2 regions of the Roseburia amylophila genome follow, and region 1 is predicted to be linked to the other one. Evidence: a T-box and tRNA genes for the amino acid it is inferred to sense, from the RefSeq annotation. Region 1 holds a T-box; the other holds one or more tRNA genes.
The links. The T-box of region 1 lies ahead of OCV43_RS03830 (proline--tRNA ligase). A T-box ahead of a tRNA ligase gene usually reads a tRNA of that ligase, here a tRNA-Pro.

Region 1 (3,829 bases):
CAGATTGCGCCGCCGTCCTTTGCTATTTTAGACATTCCGGAATTTGGAATTTCTTCTGCAGTTACCGTAACGATTCTTGCCGTTTTATGTGCATTGGTCAGTATCCTGTTCTGTATTTCCTTACATTACAGTGAAGCCATTTACCGTAAATTTATCAAAAATCCTTACCTTCGTGCTGCGGCAGGCGGCTGCATCATTATTCTCCTCACCCTTCTGGTAGGTAATCAGGATTACAATGGAACCGGCGTTAATATTATTTCCAAATGTTTTGACGGCACAGTGGCTCCGGAAGCTTTTCTTTTAAAAATCATTTTTACCGCCCTGACCCTTGGTGCCGGTTTTAAAGGTGGCGAAATTGTTCCTACTTTCTTTATCGGTGCAAGCTTCGGCTGTCTCTTTGGAACGTTGACCGGTTTCTCCCCAACCTTATGTGCCGCCATCGGTATGGCCGCCATTTTCTGTGGTGTCACTAACAGCCCGATTACTTCTTTGCTGATCAGCTTTGAAATGTTCGGCTTTGCTGCAATGCCATTCCTGCTTCTTGCGATTGCATTCAGTTATATGCTCTCCGGCTATTACGGACTGTACCGCAGCCAGAAGATTATGTATTCAAAATTTAAGACAAGCTATATTAATAAACAGACGCACTAACTACAAGAAACACGCTTTGCGAGTTTCTCGAGTTATCACAGTGCTCGCCAAATCTGCATGCAAGCATGCGATTTTTCTCGCTATTCGCATAAAAAGAACTTCTGCTGATTGTTTTCCAACCGGCAGGAGTTCTTCTCATATCATTCACAATATGCTATTTTTAATCTCTTCTTATAAGTACTTCTGAATCTCTTCAAATACGTTTTCTACCGGAACCTGTTCCTTTAAGGTCTTATCACGGGATGTCACTTCTACGATTCCCTGCTTCATATTTCTAGGACTTACGATAACACGAAGTGGAATTCCAAGAAGGTCTGCATCTGCAAACATAATGCCGGCACTTACGGTACGGTCATCATAGATAACTTCAATACCGGCATTCTGCATTTTCTCATATAAATCATCAGCAAAAGCCTTTACTTCTTCATTGTCCGGTCTTACTGCGCAAAGGTGGACCTGCCATGGAGCAATTTCTTTTGGCCAGATTGGACCATACTCATCATGATGGGCTTCACATACAGCAGCAGCAAGTCTTCCGACACCGATTCCATAGCAGCCCATGATTGGAGTCTGTCTCTCACCATCTTTATCTACATAAGTCATCTTCATGGACTTGGTATATTTGGTTCCGAGCTGGAAGATATTTCCCACTTCAATACCTTTAGAAATACGGACGGTCTTCTTACCACATTTCGGGCAGATTCCACCTTCGTATACCTTAGCAAAATCATGATATTCTGCGTCTTTTACATCACGCTCCATATCAAGTCCTTTGAAGTGGTATTCCTCTTCATTTGCTCCGCAGGATAAGTTATTTCTTCCTTCCAGAGACTTATCATATAAAACCACATGAGGTGCATTGATATGTAAGCCAACCGGTCCGATATAGCCTGCATTTAATCCGCACTCTTCTGTAATAACAGCAGCATGAATCTGATCACCAAGATAATTAACAAGCTTGGTCTCATTGATTTCCAGATCGCCACGGATAAATACAACCACATAGCTGTCATCTGAATTTTTCTGATAAACAACTGCTTTACAGGAGTTGTTTGTCTTATCACCAAAGAATTCACAGATATCTTCAATGGTATGGATATTTGGTGTATGAACCTTTTCCAGTTCTGCTGATTCTGCGGCTCTTGGAATGTCAGAAATATTTTCTGCAGCTTCCATATTTGCTTTGTATCCACAATCATCACAAAGTACAATGGAATCTTCTCCAATCGGAGTAAGAAGCATGAACTCATGGGAAAGACTTCCACCCATCATGCCGGAATCAGATGCAACGGATACTACTTCCGGAATACCGGCTCTTTCAAAAATACGCTCATATGCCTTGTGTACTCTCTGATAATACTGCTCCAAATCTTCCTGGCTGGTATGGAAGGAATATGCATCCTTCATGGTAAATTCTCTCACACGGATTAATCCAGCACGAGGTCTTGCTTCATCACGGAATTTGGTCTGAATCTGATAAATCATAAAAGGATATTTGGTATAGCTCTGTGCATACTCACGAACCAGCTGCACGGCTGCTTCTTCGTGGGTCATACCAAGTACCATCTTGGCACCGTTTCTGTCTGTAAAACGAAGCAGCTCGTCTCCGATGCTTTCATATCTTCCGGATTCTTCCCAGATAGATGCAGGCATAACAACCGGGAACTGTACTTCCTGTCCATCTACCTTGTCCATCTCTTCACGAAGAATCTGCTCAATCTTACGTGTAATTCTCTTTAATGGCAGGAATGAAGAATAGATACCATTTGCCACATATTTGATGTATCCACCTTTTACCATAAGTGCATGACTGTCAATCACACAATCTGCCGGTCTCTCTTTAAACCGGTCACCAACTAATTTTTCCAGTTTCATTTTCTTATCTCCTTTTTCTATTCTTGCGACTCATCTGCTTAAAGCAATATAAAAGCCCTAAGCTATGATTTAGCTTAGGGCGAATGTTTCATCCGTGGTACCACCTAAATTCAGGACTGCTCCTGCACTCCGGCACATCTTCTTATGCCTTCTCTCTGTAACGGGAGAACCCGACATACCTTCACTTCTGCTTGGATATGCAGCTCCAAGACTGGTTCATCATCTTCCGTCAAAAACTCTCACCTGCCGTTTTCTCTCTGAAGGCTTCCAATGATTACTATTTCTCTTCCACACTTTCTCATATATTTTACCAATGGATATTTTACTTGTCAATCCTTTTATTCCGCAATTTCGGTTGTGCTTTCTGCTGCAGTCAAATCCGCGATTCCTTTCTGATAAGTGGTATATACTGCACTTCCTGCCAGATAAATACTGTCAGACTGATCCGTCTTTACATAATACTGGCTCAGCATGTCATTTTTATTTCCAATCAGAAGTGTTGTTGTTCCATCCCCTGTCGTCAGTGTAATGGTATTTGACGGCGTTTCAAGTCCATACTCTGACAAGTCCTCATAATCCCTGATTTCCTGGTCTGCTGTAAACTGTGCTGCGGTGGTAACCAATGTTTCCACGGCATCCTGGTCTAATGCAATGCTTTTATCTGCCTCATAATACCAGGTGTCATCTTCTTTTACAAAAGACAGTGTCTCATTATTATACTGATAAGAAAATGCTTTTACATCTTCTGTTGAAATGTCTGTCACCATAACTTTGGATGCTTCTTCCTCTTCCTGTTTTTTCTGTTCCTGGCTTTTATTCCACTTCGTCAGGCTAACCCATGCAACAATACAGATAAGAAGCAGGATGCATAAAGCAATCAACTGTTTTTTCTGTTTCTTCATTACTTCTTTCTCCTTCTCATCCAGATTACGATACCGATTGCAAGAAGCAATAACGGAATTACTGCAATGCCGATTACAGCTGATGCAATGACAACCGAAGCCGGTACGGTCAGGGTACTGCTGTCATATTCTTTGACCGGAATCACAACTGCTGAACCGCTGTCTTCCGGAATATAGCTTGCAATGGATTTTGAAAATACGGATAAATTATTTCCGGATACCATACTGTCTGCATCATCCATAAACATGCTCATGGAAGAATATACAAGAATATCTGCGCTTGTATCATCCATGGTTTTTTCCGCCTTTAATCCTACCGTAAACGGTCCTGCAATATCATCCTCCGTCTGCTCTAAGGAGCTTGTAGCATCTGTCTTACTGTACGCTGCATCCGAAGTGGT
Region 2 (3,829 bases), on a different contig from region 1:
ACAAATTTTTCACAAATTTATTAGCACTCACCTCTTGACAATGCTAATAATTGGTGTTATAACGTAGTCAGAACAAAGGAGAGGAACAAAAAGAGGTTCCTAAAACATCCCGGTTCCAAAGAAACAAGGTAAACAAGCATAGATAGATTTATTAAAAAAAGGAGAGATGACTTATGTTGATGCCTAGTATTTTTGGAGAGAATTTATTTGATGACTTCTTTGAGGATTTTCCATGGATGGACGATAACATGGATATGAAAAAGACTGAGAAAAAACTTTACGGTCGTAGAGCCGCACGTCTGATGAAGACAGATATAAAGGAGCAGGACAATGGTTACGAACTGGTCATTGATTTACCTGGATTTAAGAAAGACGAAGTAAGTGCTTCCTTAGAAAATGGTTACCTGACCATCAGTGCCGCCAAAGGCTTGGATGAGGAAGATAAAGATAAGAAATCCGGCAAGTACATCCGTAAGGAACGTTATTCCGGAGCCTGCAGTCGAAGCTTTTATGTTGGCGATGCCGTTACCGAAGAAGATATCAAGGGTGAATTTAAACACGGTATCTTAAAACTCTTCGTTCCGAAGAAAGAAGCTAAACCTGCTGTGGAAGACCACAAGTACATCGCCATTGAAGGATAACAGAACTTTATATAGTATCTGATTCAGATTAAGAAAGGAAGCATGTTATCATGTCAGACAAAAATCCAAAACATCCATTAAAAAAGAAGAAAGTAAAAGCTAAAATTAATGTAGCCGACCATGAGGCTGTTGAGGAAGCCAGAGAAGCTCACAGAAACAAGAAACATTATTACTAATTACAATAGACTATTTTAGGAGGAATGACTTATGTTAGTACCAAGTATTTTTTCAAACAACTTTGTAGATGATATATTCGATGATGTATTTCCATTCGGAGCTTACAATGTTCCTGCAGCAGACAACCGTGTTGCCATGAACACTGACGTTAAGGAATTTGACGACAGATATGAACTGGAATTTGAACTTCCAGGCTTTAAGAAAGAAGATATCCAGGCTGAGCTGAAAGACGGATACCTCATCGTCAATGCCAAACACCAGGACAACAAGGACGAAAAAGGCAAAGATGGAAAATATATCCGTAAAGAACGTTACTATGGCTCTTACCAGCGTAGTTTCTATGTCGGAAATGGCGTTACTCAGGATGACATCAAAGGCGGTTTTGAAAATGGTATCCTGACTCTGACCGTTCCGAAGAAAGAAGCAAAACCTGCTGTGGAAGAAAAGAAATATATTTCCATTGAGGGATAATACCAGGATAATTAAAAGGAAAAAGGGGCGGTGTGAGTATTCACACCGCCTCTCCTTTTTATGTGAGAAACACGCTTTGCGTGTTTCTCGTAGTTTAGCTGACATTACTTTATCGTCGATGCCCGCTGTCTGATATTCTTATTAAAATTAATCACATTGTGATTATATTCTTCATCCATCAACTCGGAATGAATCATAAAATCTGCAGTTGCCTTATTATTCGCAATCGGGATGTCATATACCTGTGCAATACGAAGCAGTGCTTTTACATCCGGGTCATGAGGTGCTGCAGTAAGCGGATCTGAAAAGAAAATCACGAAATCTACTTTTCCCTCTACTATCTTAGCACCAATCTGCTGGTCTCCGCCCAGCGGACCGCTGTTATAGCCCTTTACCGGCAGTCCCGTCTGGTCTGTAATCATTTTTGCCGTTGTTCCAGTTCCACAAAGGAAATGCTTCTTTAAAGTTTCTGCATTGTCTTTGCACCACTGGATCAGTTCTGCTTTCTTTCCATCATGGGCAATCAATGCAATATTTTTCTGTTTTCCGATTGTCAAAGTAAGAAAATCCGGTTCCATACTCATATTGTGTCTTCTCCTTTATTGTATTATTTTCCAACCTTTTCATTTATCAAGTGAAAATCAACTCCTGATAAACAATTGCAGCTCGCCAATCACGCTTATATGTTGACTTGCTTACGCTCATTATAACATGACAGGATGATTCCAGACAATATTTGGGTAGAAATCTTCATATAAAAACGAGCACACCTAACAGTGTACTCGTTTTTTTCGTCGATGCGACAGGATTTGAACCTGCGACCTCTGCGTCCCGAACGCAGCGCTCTACCAAGCTGAGCCACGCATCGTTATTCAGTTCTTTCACACGCTCAACTATATTAGCATATATCACATTTTTTGTCCAGTAATATTTTTATTTTCTTTTCTACTTAATCGTTTTATGTTGTACTTAAGTCAATCATAAGAACGGCTTTTTCAATGCCGAAGCAACTTTTTTTACCAGACCGGATGCACTCATTATTACCTATGGTTCTCTTTCTATTTTTAAAAGTAACCAGGTAAAGGCAGACTTTCTTTCCCATTATAAAGATATTCCATTTCTAATGTTAGAGGACACACCGGACGATCCGGACATTCCATATCTGATTGCTGGCAACTACTCAGAGCATGTCACCGAGCAGGTGGAATATATCCTAGACCACAACCCGGAATTAGAGGCAATTGCTTTTGCAAATAATAATATGGCAAAGGCAGGATACCGCGTCTGTGCTGCAAGAGACCTTTTGGTGGGATATGACATTGCCATTACCGGTTTTGACGACATTGACCACGCAAAAACCATGGAACCACCACTGACCAGTGTTTCCCACAGCAGCTTCCAGTTCAGCTACCAGGCATTACAGAATGCGCTTATGCTCTGTCAGGGAAAGAAGCCACAATCCTGCCGGATGTCAGCCATTTTTCACCAGAGAAGTTCCTGCGGTTGCCAGCTGCACACCGGCTTTACTACACTGCGTCATATCAGCATGGAGCAGCTGCGTAAATGCCTGCCAAAGGATGCCATTACTGCAAGACTGGGCGGTGACGAATTTGTTTCCTTTATTTTAACCGATATATTAAAGCATTCCGACGCAATACTCTACGAGGAAAAAGTCAAACGGCGTGCAAGCATCAAGAAGTAGTCTATGACTTAATCTCCAAATCAGCATATAAAATGCCGGATGGTAAATCCATCCGGCATTCTTAAACCTCTCTTTTATTCATCCATTCCCCATTTGTCTTTCATGTATTCTTTTCCAAATCCGGAACCGATATTTTCATTGATTCTCCGGCCAAAGCATGCATAAAATCCAATTATTGCGGCGAATATCAGAATTCCAATAAATATAACCATAGTAAGTCCCCCTTCCTATGTCTCTTTATCTTTTCCAAAGTATAGCACAAGTATGTAAAGATGTCACTTATCTTTTTAAGGAACGGTACTATTTATAGAAATATCTTTTGTTTTACAAAACAACCAAAAGCTTTCCCTCACAAGAAGAAAGAATTATCCTTTTTTCCTGCAGCTGCGGAACCTCCACTGATGTCAGTGTCACACTGCCGGTGCCGGTATTTAAAAATACCAGGACTTTGTCGTCCCCAAAGCTACGTAAAAATACATATACTCCCATCATATCATTGCAGTAAATTGTCCGGTAATTGCCCCTGCGTAATGCCACATGCTCTTTTCGGAGTGCAATCCAGCAGCTGAACTTCTCTGCCAGATTTCCCTGTAATCTGTTGTTTTCTGCCTGCTGCTCCATTACTGCCTTCCAGTCCATGGCTGCCCGATACTCCAGTTCTTTCATTCCCTCGATATACACTTCATCCCCGTAGAATACCGATGGCACGCCCACTCCCATAAAGAGATAGAAAAATGCCAGCTCCATTCTCTTTCTATTTCCATTGCAATAGCTTAAAAATCTCGGAATATCATGGGAATCCAGAAAATTCATCTGTGCCAGGCTCACCTGCCATGGG

Region 2: it encodes a tRNA-Pro, which carries the amino acid that the T-box ahead of OCV43_RS03830 (proline--tRNA ligase) is inferred to sense. The anticodon was not compared.

The regions. Positions count from the first base shown of each region.
Region 1 covers NZ_JAOQKI010000004.1:120,968-124,796, reverse strand. The annotation lists gene OCV43_RS03835 (chloride channel protein) at 1-651, shown strand, start outside; gene OCV43_RS03830 (proline--tRNA ligase) at 823-2,526, opposite strand; T-box leader at 2,599-2,826, opposite strand; gene OCV43_RS03825 (DUF4340 domain-containing protein) at 2,865-3,428, opposite strand; gene OCV43_RS03820 (Gldg family protein) at 3,428-3,829, opposite strand, start outside.
Region 2 covers NZ_JAOQKI010000029.1:5,604-9,432, reverse strand. The annotation lists gene OCV43_RS13295 (Hsp20/alpha crystallin family protein) at 174-641, shown strand; gene OCV43_RS13290 (hypothetical protein) at 692-817, shown strand; gene OCV43_RS13285 (Hsp20/alpha crystallin family protein) at 849-1,289, shown strand; gene OCV43_RS13280 (methylglyoxal synthase) at 1,394-1,867, opposite strand; tRNA gene OCV43_RS13275 (tRNA-Pro) at 2,084-2,157, opposite strand; gene OCV43_RS13270 (substrate-binding domain-containing protein) at 2,413-2,991, shown strand; gene OCV43_RS13265 (hypothetical protein) at 3,066-3,203, opposite strand; gene OCV43_RS13260 (glycoside hydrolase family 13 protein) at 3,316-3,829, opposite strand, start outside.